4 regions of the Kosakonia sp. Marseille-Q7440 genome follow, and region 2 is predicted to be linked to each of the others. Evidence: predicted binding sites of a transcription regulator. Region 2 holds the regulator's gene; each other region holds the start of a gene.

The links. The regulator PurR, encoded in region 2, represses purine synthesis genes. The targets are predictions, from matches to a motif close to CANGCAAACGTTTGCNTG.
Region 1: ACWPW2_RS06540 (amino acid aminotransferase) is a predicted target of PurR. The motif match lies at 1,318-1,335, and genes of this name have one in related genera.
Region 3: carA (glutamine-hydrolyzing carbamoyl-phosphate synthase small subunit) is a predicted target of PurR. The motif match lies at 1,285-1,302, and genes of this name have one in related genera.
Region 4: ACWPW2_RS04000 (nucleoside-specific channel-forming protein Tsx) is a predicted target of PurR. The motif match lies at 1,741-1,758, and genes of this name have one in related genera.

What each region holds. Positions count from the first base shown of each region.
Region 1 is NZ_CBCPLT010000001.1:1,442,595-1,445,795, forward strand. Features, by position in the region: gene ACWPW2_RS06535 (MBL fold metallo-hydrolase) at 1-16, shown strand, start outside; gene ACWPW2_RS06540 (amino acid aminotransferase) at 64-1,254, opposite strand; gene ompF (porin OmpF) at 1,441-2,514, opposite strand; gene asnS (asparagine--tRNA ligase) at 3,121-3,201, opposite strand, start outside.
Region 2 is NZ_CBCPLT010000001.1:1,831,870-1,835,070, reverse strand. Features, by position in the region: gene cydH (cytochrome bd-I oxidase subunit CydH) at 1-33, opposite strand, end outside; gene purR (HTH-type transcriptional repressor PurR) at 331-1,356, shown strand; partial or broken gene punR (DNA-binding transcriptional activator PunR) at 1,353-2,286, opposite strand; gene punC (purine nucleoside transporter PunC) at 2,399-3,201, shown strand, end outside.
Region 3 is NZ_CBCPLT010000001.1:513,484-516,684, forward strand. Features, by position in the region: gene rihC (ribonucleoside hydrolase RihC) at 1-91, shown strand, start outside; gene dapB (4-hydroxy-tetrahydrodipicolinate reductase) at 245-1,066, shown strand; gene carA (glutamine-hydrolyzing carbamoyl-phosphate synthase small subunit) at 1,522-2,670, shown strand; gene carB (carbamoyl-phosphate synthase large subunit) at 2,688-3,201, shown strand, end outside.
Region 4 is NZ_CBCPLT010000001.1:897,940-901,140, forward strand. Features, by position in the region: gene ACWPW2_RS03995 (ABC transporter ATP-binding protein) at 1-557, opposite strand, end outside; gene ACWPW2_RS04000 (nucleoside-specific channel-forming protein Tsx) at 734-1,603, opposite strand; gene ACWPW2_RS04005 (SadB/YajI family lipoprotein) at 1,896-2,438, opposite strand; gene nrdR (transcriptional regulator NrdR) at 2,592-3,041, shown strand; gene ribD (bifunctional diaminohydroxyphosphoribosylaminopyrimidine deaminase/5-amino-6-(5-phosphoribosylamino)uracil reductase RibD) at 3,044-3,201, shown strand, end outside.

The DNA.
Region 1 (3,201 bases), 390 kb from region 2:
ACAACCGGTGTGGTAAACAAAAAAGGGTCGCGTAAGCGACCCTTTTTACTTCCTGCGTCTTGCTTACAGGACGGCGACAATCGCCTCGCACAGCGGGGCCATATTGTCCGGCGTCATGCCGGCGACGTTGATACGCCCGGAAGCCACGGCATAGATGCCGAACTCTTCACGCAGGCGCAGCACCTGCTCTTTGGTCAGGCCGCTGAATGAGAACATGCCATTCTGGCGGGTGATAAAGCTAAAGTCGCGGTTTGCGCCTTTCTCCTGCAGCGTATTCACAAACAGCAGACGCATACGCTGAATGCGCTGGCGCATATCGGTCAGCTCCTGCTCCCAGATCGCACGCAGGGCAGTGTTGCTGAGGATAGTTGCAACCACTGACGCGCCGTGGGCTGGCGGGTTGGAGTAGTTTGCGCGGATCACCGATTTCATCTGGCTGAATGCGCGATCGGCAGTATCTGCATCGGCGCAGACCAGCGTACAGGCACCTACACGCTCGTTGTAGAGGCCGAAGTTTTTCGAGTAGGAACTGGCGACCAGCAGCTCTTTATGCAGCGCAGCGAAGGCACGCAGCCCCTCAGCATCCTCTTCCAGACCGCGAGCGAAACCCTGATAGGCGAAATCGAACAGCGGCAGCCATCCTTTCTCTACAGAAAGCTTCGCCAGCGCTTCCCACTGCTCCAGCGTCGGATCGATACCGGTCGGGTTGTGGCAGCAGCCGTGGAACAGCACTACGTCACCCGCCTGCGCCTGCTCAAGGCTGGCCAGCAGGCCTTCAAAATCGAGGGTATGGTTCTGTGCATCGTAGTAAGCGTATTCGCACACTTCCAGGCCGGCAGAGTTAAACACGCCTTTGTGGTTCGGCCAGCTCGGGTTGCTGACCCAGACGCGTTTTACACTGCTGTTTTTGGCAAGGAAATCTGCGGCAACGCGCAGACCGCCGGTGCCGCCTGGGGTTTGTGCCGTCCGTGCGCGTTTGTCATTGATAATGGCGCTGCCTTTGCCGAAGAGTAACTCCTGGGTGCAGCGGCCAAATTCTGGAATGCCGTCGATGCCGAGGTAGTTTTTGGTGGCTTCGTTTTCCAGCAGATAGAGCTCTGCTTTCTTCACGCTAGTCAGCACCGGCGTTTTACCGGTTTCATCTTTATAGACACCGATGCCTAAATTAATTTTGTGCGGGCGTTCATCGGCGCGAAACAGATCGGCCAGGCCCAGAATAGGGTCGGCAGGGGCAGCGGTAATATTCTCAAACATGACGAGGTTCCATTTTGATGACAGAAGGGAATTCCGTTATCAGGTTAACGGCTGGCAGGGGAATTGCCAACCGTTTGCAATAAAAAGCGCGACGCTTTTCAAAAGTCGTCGCGCTTTTTGCCGCAGGCATAAAAAAACAGGGCCGAAGCCCTGTTTTAAATGCCTATAACAGTCGAGGGTGACTGATTAGAACTGGTAAACGATACCCACAGCTACGGTGTCGTCGTAACCTACGCCCAGTTTGTTGTCTTTATCAATCTGGTTGATGATGTAGTCAACATAGGTGGACATGTTTTTGTTGAAGTAGTAGGTTGCGCCCAATTCGATGTAGTCAACGTAATCTTCGCTACCTACGCCTTCAACATCTTTCGCTTTAGATTTGTAGTAAGCGATGGACGGACGCAGACCGAAGTCGAACTGGTACTGAGCAACAACGGAGAAGTCCTGAGTTTTGTTCGCGTAACCGCCATTAATGCGGGTTGCGTTACGGGACTCGCCGTACAGAGCTGCCAGGTAGATGTTGTTTGCGTCATACTTCACGCCGGTTGCCCACTGCTCAGCTTTGTCGCCATGTCCGAGCAGAGTAGGACTCTGTTGGGCATTGGTACGGTCAGCCGCGCCGTAGCCACCGACAATGCCGAAGCCGTCGAAGTCGTAGCTCAGAGAAGTTGCCCAGCCGTCGCCGTTAGAGCGGTTAACCACGGTACGCTCATTTTTACCCAGGTACTGAACGCCGAAGTTCAGACCGTCAACCAGGCCGAAGAAGTTGCTGTTACGGTAAGTTGCCAGACCACCGTTACGACCGGAGAAGAAGTTATCGCTGTTGCCGGTGTCGCCACCGAACTCTGGCAGCATATCGGTTACGCCGATTGCGTCATATACCAGGCCGTAGTTACGACCGTAGTCGAAAGAGCCCGCGTCGCCGAATTTCAGGCCTGCGAATGCCAGACGGGTTTTGTTATTAGTCTGTGCGTCTGAACCTTCAGAGTTGTTGCCTGCAAAGTTATATTCCCACTGGCCGTAACCGGTCAGCTGGTCGTTAATTTTGGTTTCGCCTTTGAAGCCCAGACGAGCGTAAGTTTGGTCGCCGTTGCCAGCATAACCATTAGCGCCATTATCTTTGGTGAAGTAGTGCAGACCAACCGCTTTACCATAGATATCAACTTTGTTGCCATCTTTGTTATAGATCTCAGCAGCGTTAGCTGCGCCCGCTACGAGCAGGGCAGGGATAACCACTGCCAGGATATTGCGCTTCATCATTATTTATTACCCTCATTGGTTTTTTTTGGACACCTGCCACTGCCGCCGTGTAAATCCGTCAAAAAAAATTTACGGAACTACAGATGAGAGTTTGGTGTCTTTCTGTGTCTGAGAGGCATCTTTCCAAACAAGTAAACGTTTCGCTAGCGTGAAAGTGCTACAAATGTCTTAAAGAAGTAACAAGAAGAAATATTGTGTAATAATTTGTGTATTTAACGGAACTTTGTGAACCATCTCTAACTTCCGCATCTGCCGCTTAAAAAAACAGCGTCACCTTTCCTATTTATATGAATTACTTATGTTTAATTGAGATAAAGGCATACCTTATGCACAAAAGAGGCAGATAAGGCTTTTTCTTATATTTGAGTTTAGACGTCCAGATAGCTGTGCTAATTTTAACCAAATGTGCTAATCATCCTAATGAAACACTTTGAAATATTCACGGTCGTGATTTTTGTTGCGAAGGAATTCAGGCGTAAAAAAACGCAAAGAAACGTATAACGGGCGATTTGTCTGGCGGGATAAAGTGTGATCGCGTTAACAAAAGTTGACAGCAGATAATAAAAAGGCCAGCTATTATGCTGGCCTTGTTTGACATTGACGCAATCAGAAGGTTGCGTTGCGCGGCGTACGCGGGAACGGGATCACGTCGCGGACGTTCTGCACACCAGTGACGTAGGCGATCAG
Region 2 (3,201 bases):
GGTGAAGAGTGAATACTTAAGATCGGTGCTCATCAATTTTTCTCCATTTAATTTCCCCACAAAAAGTGAGCCTGCGCATTTTTGCACAAATTATCTGAAAAATCTTGCGCGAATTGGCAGCAGAACCGTTTTAATACTTCCCCTTTTGCTCAAGATCAGACAAAATTCGACGCTAAATTTATTAGCGTACCGGCCATTGACTCCCCTCCTGACGTCCAGTGTCGTTTTCCCGGCGTACCGCACTCACTTTGATGGGTTCAGGGTGATTAAAGGCAAACGTTTACCTCAAGAATTATCAGGAGCTTACGATATGGTCTGGAGTAATATCTGATGGCAACGATTAAAGATGTCGCGAAACGAGCAAACGTTTCCACTACAACCGTATCACATGTAATTAACAAAACCCGTTTTGTCGCCGAAGAGACGCGCAACGCCGTCTGGGCGGCAATCAAAGAGCTGCACTATTCGCCAAGCGCCGTCGCGCGCAGCCTGAAAGTGAATCACACCAAATCGATTGGTCTGCTGGCAACCAGCAGTGAAGCGGCCTACTTTGCCGAGATCATCGAAGCGGTTGAGAAGAAGTGTTTCCAGAAGGGTTACACGCTGATCCTCGGCAACGCCTGGAACAGCCAGGAGAAGCAGCGCGCCTATCTGTCGATGATGGCGCAAAAGCGTGTCGATGGCCTGCTGGTGATGTGCTCTGAGTACCCGGAAACCGTGCTCACCATGCTTGAGGAGTATCGCCATATTCCGATGGTGGTGATGGACTGGGGCGAATCGAAGGCGGACTTCACCGATTCGGTGATCGATAACGCCTTCCAGGGCGGCTATATGGCCGGCCGTTACCTGATCGAGCGCGGCCATCGCGATATCGGCGTAATCCCGGGTCCGCTGGAGCGCAACACCGGCGCAGGCCGTCTTGCCGGTTTTATGAAGGCGATGAACGAGGCGATGATCAACGTGCCGGAGAACTGGATTGTGCAGGGCGACTTTGAGCCGGAGTCCGGCTACCGCGCCATGCAGCAGATCCTCGGCCAGTCCTCGCGCCCCACCGCGGTCTTCTGCGGCGGCGACATTATGGCAATGGGCGCACTCTGCGCCGCCGATGAGATGGGGTTGCGCGTGCCGCAGGATATCTCCGTCATTGGCTATGACAACGTGCGCAACTCGCGCTTCTTTACCCCGGCCTTGACGACGATTCATCAGCCGAAAGACTCGCTGGGCGAAACGGCATTCACCATGCTGCTCGATCGCATTGTGAATAAGCGTGAACAGTCGCAGTCGATTGAGGTGCATCCGCGCCTGGTGGAGCGCCGCTCGGTGGCCGATGGCCCCTTCCGCGATTACCGCCGTTAATCCCCTCCCGCGGGAGCCTTACTCCGGCTCCCGCAGCCACTCCTTATTCAACGTTTCGCTGTCCCCCAAGTAATCGAGCAGCCAGTTCAGTGCAGGTGACGCCTCGTTTTGTTGCCATGTCAGGCAGCAGGCGGCATCCGGAAACGGGTTTTCCAGTTCAAGCGCCACCCAGTCACCGCTATCGAGCCTCGGGCGGGCAAAATGGGCTGGCACCATCCCCACACAAAGCCCCGCCGACAGGCACGCTTCCGACGAGGCCCAGTCAGGCACCATCACCCTTTTCTGGTTATCCAGCAGCCAGGTAATACGCTTTGGCAAAGAGCGGGAGGTATCCTCCTGAATCAGCGACGGCCAGTTGCGCAACGTCTCATCGCTTAACGGACCGTCGAGCTGCGCCAGCGGATGCTGACGTGAGACGACACACTTCCAGCTCAAAGTGCCCATATCGCGAAAAGCATAGCGCCCCCCGACGGGGATCGCCTGCGTAGCGCCAATCGCCAGTTCAACACGGCCATCGGCGAGCGCATCCCAGACGCCGTTGAACACCTCCTGGTAGACAACCAGCTCGACATCGCTGAAGTGACGGTAGAAATCGACGATCATCTGCCGGGTGCGCGCGGGTTTCACAATGTTATCGACAGCAATCGGCAACTGGCCGCGCCAGCCATTGGCGATCTGCTGACACTGCTGGCGGGTGATCAGCATTTTTTTGATAACAGATCGCCCCTCCTTTAAAAACCAGACCCCGGCGGGGGTGAGTTCCACATCGCGGTGGCGGCGCATAAACAGCGGCACCGCCAGCCACTCCTCCAGCTGGCGCACGGTGTAGCTCACCGCCGAAGGCACGCGGTGCAACTCCTGCGCCGCGCCGCTAAAGCTGCCGTTACGCGCTACGGCATCCACCACTTCAAGGGAGTATTCTGACCACATATTCTGCCTGCAAAATTTTTGAAACCAATGTGCAAATATTAGCGTTTCACAACCAGGAAAGCACTCCTTACACTTCCCCACCCTGATTACCTGCAATTAAAGAGAAATGAGAATGCAACCTGGCAAAGGATTTTTAGTCTGGCTCGCGGGCTTAAGCGTGCTGGGCTTTTTAGCCACCGACATGTACCTGCCCGCTTTCAGCGCGATTCAGCAAGATTTAAACACCTCTCCCGCCGTGATCAGCGCCTCGCTGAGTCTGTTCCTCGCCGGGTTCGCGGTGGCACAACTGCTGTGGGGGCCGTTGTCGGATCGCTATGGTCGCAAACCGATTCTGCTGATTGGGCTGTCGATTTTCGCCCTGGGCTGTCTTGGCACCCTTTGGGTGCGCGACGCCACCTGGCTGCTGGTGCTGCGTTTCGTGCAGGCCGTCGGCGTCTGTGCCGCTACCGTTAGCTGGCAGGCGCTGGTAACGGATCACTATCCGGCGCACCGCGTTAACCGTATTTTCGCCACCATTATGCCGCTGGTCGGCTTCACCCCGGCGCTGGCCCCGCTGCTCGGTGCCTGGCTGCTGGCCCATATTGAATGGCAGGCAATTTTCGCCACCCTGCTGGCCATCACCGTGGTGTTGATGATCCCGGCTTTCCGCCTCAAATCGCCGGTAAAAAAAGTGGCGCACGACCAGCAGGCGCTCACCTTCCTCGATCTGCTGCGCGCCCGTGATTATCGTGGCAACGTGATGATCTACGCCGCCTGCTCCGCCAGCTTCTTTGCCTGGCTTACCGGCTCGCCGTTTATCCTGCACGAAATGGGCTATGGCCCGTCGGTGATTGGCCTGAGCTATGTGCCGCAGACGTTCGCCTTCCTGATTGGTGGTTACGGCTGTCGCGCAGCGCTGCAAAAATGGCAGGGATC
Region 3 (3,201 bases), 1.3 Mb from region 2:
GGGCTTGCCCGCCAATGCGCAGGTGGCACTGGAGATGGATGTTGAGGGCTTTCGTGCATGGTTCGCCGACGTGCTGGCGCTGGCACCTTAATAACGAAGCCAGGCTCTTGTCATGCCTTTTACTGATATTTGCTGGTGTATATCATTAATTTCTAATTATTGGCGTTTTCGGCTGGTGGCTCAGCGATGGGCTGGTTAATCTGGAAACGATTTTTACGCATTTAATTAACAAAAGAGCACAACTATGCATGATGCAGCAATCCGCGTAGCCATCGCGGGCGCTGGCGGTCGAATGGGCCGACAGCTGATTCAGGCGGCGCTGGCTATGGAGGGCGTGGCCCTTGGTGCAGCGCTGGAGCGGGAGGGTTCCTCTCTGCTGGGAAGCGATGCGGGCGAACTCGCAGGCGCGGGTAAAAGCGGCGTCACGGTGCAGAGCAGCCTTGAGGCGGTAAAAGAGGATTTCGATGTCTTTATCGATTTCACCCGCCCGGAAGGGACGCTTCACCATCTCGCGTTTTGCCGTCAGCACCATAAAGCTATGGTGATTGGAACAACCGGTTTTGATGACGCGGGCAAGCAGGCGATCAGCGATGCGGCGCAGGAGATTGCCATCGTCTTTGCCGCCAACTTTAGCGTTGGCGTGAACGTCATGCTGAAGTTGCTGGAGAAAGCGGCAAAGGTGATGGGCGACTACACCGATATCGAAATTATCGAAGCCCACCACCGCTATAAAGTGGATGCCCCGTCAGGCACGGCGCTGGCGATGGGTGAAGCGATCGCCAGCTCACTGAATAAAGAGTTAAAAGAGTGTGCGGTTTATTCACGTGAAGGCCATACCGGCGAGCGCGTTCCCGGCACTATTGGCTTTGCTACGGTTCGCGCCGGGGATATCGTCGGCGAACATACGGCGATGTTCGCCGATATTGGCGAACGTGTCGAGATTACGCATAAAGCATCAAGCCGCATGACCTTCGCTAATGGCGCGGTGCGATCCGCTTCATGGCTTAAAGACAAAGAAAGAGGCCTTTTTGACATGCGTGATGTCCTCGATCTCAACAATCTGTAAGCATTTTTACCCTTCGTGATGTGGTTGTTGCAGTCATAATGGATTGATTGCAAAGGGCAATAATTTATTGCCCTTTTATTTTGCCTTCTAAAAATGATTTTTAAGCTTAAAGCGGTGAAATAGATACTTTATAAGCCATTTTTTGTTTCTAAAATGTAAATTTTGACCATCTGGTCTGGTTTTTCACCCAGATCGCTACTGAGATACAATTTTCTTACCGCGCAAGCGTTTTCCCCGCTCTGCTTATCTTCTTTTTTTATCTCTTAAACCCTGTAAAAGCAGGCAGTGGCGTAAAAGAGAAAGAAAAATAGGCGTCATAAGTTGACTTTTATCCCACATCTCTCCAGAATGCCGCCGTTTGCCAAAAATCCACGGCCAGCAAATTTGCATTGATTCATCATCCTGATATGAATTAATATGCAAATAAAGTGAGTGAATATTCTCTGGAGGGTGTTTTGATTAAGTCAGCGCTATTGGTTCTGGAAGACGGAACCCAGTTTTACGGTCGGGCCATAGGGGCAACGGGCACGGCGGTTGGGGAAGTCGTTTTCAATACTTCAATGACCGGTTATCAAGAAATCCTCACTGATCCTTCCTATTCCCGCCAAATCGTCACTCTTACTTATCCTCATATCGGCAATGTCGGCACCAACGCGGCTGACGAAGAGTCCTCTCAGGTGCATGCGCAGGGTCTGGTCATTCGTGACCTTCCGCTGATTGCCAGCAACTACCGCAGCACTGAAGATCTCTCTTCCTACCTGAAACGCCATAACATCGTGGCGATTGCCGATATTGATACCCGCAAGCTGACCCGCCTGCTGCGCGAAAAAGGCGCACAGAACGGCTGCATCATCGCGGGCGAAAACCTCGACGAGACCGTGGCGCTGGAGAAAGCGAAAGCCTTCCCGGGGCTGAACGGGATGGATCTGGCGAAAGAGGTGACGACCCAGGAGAGCTACAGCTGGACGCAGGGTAGCTGGACGCTGGCGGACGAACTGCCGGAAGCGAAACAAGAGAGCGAACTGCCTTACCACGTTGTGGCCTATGATTACGGCGCAAAACGCAACATCCTGCGCATGCTGGTGGATCGCGGCTGCCGCCTGACGGTAGTCCCGGCGCAAACCCCGGCCGCAGAGGTGCTGAAAATGAATCCAGACGGCATCTTCCTCTCTAACGGTCCCGGCGACCCGGCACCGTGCGACTACGCTATCGACGCCATTAAAGCTTTCCTCGAAACCGATATTCCGGTGTTCGGCATCTGCCTCGGCCACCAGCTGCTGGCGCTGGCGAGCGGTGCGAAAACCGTGAAGATGAAGTTTGGTCACCACGGCGGCAACCACCCGGTAAAAGATATCGACAACAATAGGGTGATGATCACCGCGCAGAACCACGGCTTTGCCGTCGACGAGGCTTCCATGCCTGCTAACCTGCGCGTCACGCACAAATCGCTGTTCGACGGCACGCTGCAGGGCATTCACCGCACCGATAAGCCGGCCTTCAGCTTCCAGGGTCACCCGGAAGCCAGCCCTGGCCCGCACGACGCCGCGCCGCTGTTTGACCACTTTATTGAATTGATTGAGCAGTATCGTCATACCGCCAAATAATCAGGAGAAAAAGAGCCATGCCAAAACGTACAGACCTAAAAAGCATCCTGATCCTTGGCGCTGGCCCGATTGTTATCGGCCAGGCGTGTGAATTCGACTACTCCGGCGCGCAGGCGTGTAAAGCGCTGCGCGAAGAGGGTTACCGCGTAATCCTGGTAAACTCCAACCCGGCAACCATCATGACCGACCCGGAAATGGCGGACGCCACCTATATCGAGCCGATCCACTGGGAAGTGGTGCGTAAGATCATCGAAAAAGAGCGCCCGGATGCAGTGCTGCCGACAATGGGCGGCCAGACGGCGCTCAACTGCGCGCTGGAGCTTGAGCGTCAGGGCGTGCTGGAAGAGTTCGGCGTGACGATGATTGGTGCCACCGCAGATGCGATTGATAAAGCGGAAGATCGCCGCCGTTTCGATATCGCGATGAAGAAAATTGGCCTCGATACCGCGCGTTCCGGCATTGCGCACACTATGGACGAAGCGCTGGCCGTGGCGGCTGACGTCGGCTACCCGTGCATTATCCGCCCCTCCT
Region 4 (3,201 bases), 930 kb from region 2:
AGTAGCTGCAAAATGGCGGCACCGGTTTTGCTGTCGAGGTTAGCGGTGGGTTCGTCGGCGACAATCAGCGCGGGACGGTGGATCAGCGCCCGGGCGATGGCAACGCGCTGGCGCTGACCACCGGAGAGCTGGTTAGGCAGCGAGTCAGCCTTATGCGCCAGACCGACATTGTCGAGCATCTCATCGATGCGCTGCTGGCGATACGCCGGGTTTTTATGCTGTATCAGCAGCGGAACTTCGATGTTTTCGCGCACGGTCAGCACCGGGATAAGGTTGAAGTTCTGGAAGATAAAACCGAGGTGGCGGGCGCGAAATTCGCTGCACTGGTCATCATCCAGCTCCGCCATCGGCTGGCCAGCAATCGTCAGAAACCCGCTGTCGGGTCGATCGATGCCGCCGATTAAGTTGAGTAAGGTTGTTTTGCCGCTGCCGGATTGCCCGGACAGGACGGTAAAGCGGTTTGCTGCAATGTTGAGCGTGACGTCTTTAAGGGCATCTACCCACACCTGGCCCAGTAAATATTTCTTACTGATGCCCTCCATTTCTACGGCCCACATGGTTCTCTTTTCCTTAGAGTAAATTCCTCTCAGGAGCGGATTTTAAAGCATGGTGATGAGCAATGGATGGGGAGGATTGGTACTGGTGTACTGGAAAGGTCTGTTTTCGGATTTTTATTCAGCGGCGTTTATTCATAAAAAAGCCGACTCGTGGTCGGCTTTTTCAGAGAGCAGAATCAGAAGTTGTAGCCGACCACCAGGTAGCCACCCCAGCCGGTAGAGCGGACGGTAGTAGTGCCAAGCATCGCATCATCTTTGAACTGACCGCCGTTATGCCAGTAACGGGCAACGACGGAGTAGTGCCAGTGATCGTAGCTCAGCGCGAGGATGTGGCTCGACGCGATGGAGTCGCTGGTACGCTGCTGTTCGCCATTGCTGTAGTAACGGCGATCGCCCAGTTTGGAGCCCCAGTCGAAGTTGGTGAAGCCGATATAGCTCAGCTGGCCGCCCCACAGTGGCGTAATCGGTACAAAGTATTTCACTTTGAAACGGTAGCCGTCCCACTCGTTTGCGTTCTCTGCGCCATAGTTCTGCCACTGGTATTTCGCATAGACGTTCAGGGAGAGGCTCATCGGCAGGCCGGTGTCGATATCGGTGCCCAGACCCATGTACCAGGTGCTCTGGCGACCGGACGCGTTACGGCCCATGTCGTAGATGTAGTTGTTGGCGAAATACCACTCTTTGAACGGACCGAAGCTCAGATCGGTATTGGTCAGCTTATCGATGGAGAAGCGCGGTTCGATCTCCATAAACAGCGGAGAGCCGTGGTTCCAGATCCCCTTCGCGCCGGAGTTGCCGCCGAAGAAGACCGGTGCATCCAGATAGCCGTAGAAGTCGAACCAATCTTTTTTGGCGAAGGCTTCATACTCCAGATAGGTATCATTACGCGGAACCGGTCCGAAACGGGTGTGATAGCTGCCCACCACGTTCACGCTCTGATGCCACCAGTCGGAGACAAATTCAGGTTTGCTGGTTTCCGCTGCGCTGGCAGAGAAAGAAGCGGTAAGCGCCAGTGCGGCACCGGCTGCGAGGAGAGTTTTTTTCATCATTACGCCACTGATTAAGATCCCAGACGGGAGTGAAAGTAAGCACGCATTACATTGCTAAATGTTTCATATTTCTGCGCGCCTATTATAAGTATCCACGCTCACAAAAATATGTGTTGTTTCACATTATTGACATATACGTAATCGATTGCGTTCACGTTTGCGTCGTTTAAACGGCGGCGATTGTACTGGCATTTATTGATAATGCCAATTGATGAATATCAAGGTTGCAGAGTGGCTGAAAAACGGAGCCGCGAAAGGGCGGGCGAGAGGCTCGCCCGCAGCAGGGTGGTTACTGAACGTTAGCGGGCTGGATATCGTGAACGCGCACAAAACCGAGTTGCTCAGGCGTGATGCCATTAAGCTGCAACGGAATGTCGACATCGCTCGGTGCCAGCGTGCTGGCCGGAGCGTTAATCAGCTGATTTTGCACATTCACTTCCTGATAGTTCTCGGTAGTGCCCTGAAGCTGACCATACTCAATGGTGCCGCTAAAGGCGGGCAGCGGATCGTTGGACTGACCCTGAATATGCAACACAACGCGCGTTCCGGCGGCGTTTGGTGCGATATCTTTCAGCGACATACGCAGTGTGCCAATCTGGCTTTTCAGCAGCGCAGGCGTATTGGCACCGGGCAGCAGGTAGGCACCGCTGCCGGATTTGGCGTTAAGGCTATTTTGCTGTGTGATTTTGACCGTCTCCTGGTTCAGCTTGCTCATCTCTTTATTGAGCGTACTGACGCTTTGATGGAGCTGGCGGACTTCGCTTTGCGGGGCGCAGGCGCTGAGGGTAAAAAGGCTTCCCAGCAACAGTGTTCTTAGGTAACGTCTTGTCATTGCGTCTGTTTCCTTGAAGGGGAGGATTGCTGTAATGGTAGATCGCAACTGCGGCCTTGCCATCGATCCATTGTCTCAAAAAGGGTCTGCCTTTGTTGTCATGCCACTTCAGGTTAAAATAGATTTCAGTTTACTCTCACGTCAGGACCCCGTATGCATTGCCCATTCTGTTTCGCCGTGGACACCAAAGTCATCGATTCCCGCCTGGTGGGAGAAGGTTCATCCGTTCGCCGCCGTCGGCAGTGTCTGGTTTGCAATGAGCGTTTCACCACCTTTGAAGTGGCAGAGCTTGTGATGCCGCGCGTAGTAAAAAGCAATGATGTGCGTGAACCCTTTAATGAAGAGAAGCTGCGCAGCGGCATGTTGAAAGCGCTGGAGAAGCGTCCGGTGAGCGCCGATGACGTAGAAATGGCGTTAAACCATATTAAATCGCAACTTCGCGCAACCGGCGAACGCGAAGTGCCGAGTAAGATGATCGGCAATCTGGTGATGGAGCAGCTGAAAAAGCTCGATAAAGTGGCCTATGTGCGCTTTGCTTCCGTCTACCGCAGCTTCGAGGATATCCGCGAATTTGGCGAAGAGATCGCCCGTCTACAGGACTGATGATGCAGGATGAAATCTACATGGCGCGCGCGCTGAAACTGGCGCAGCGCGGCCGCTTTACCACCCATCCGAATCCGCGCGTCGGCTGCGTGATTGTTAACGATGGCGAGATTGTCGGTGAAGGGTTTCATTACCGCGCCGGTGAGCCGCACGCGGAAGT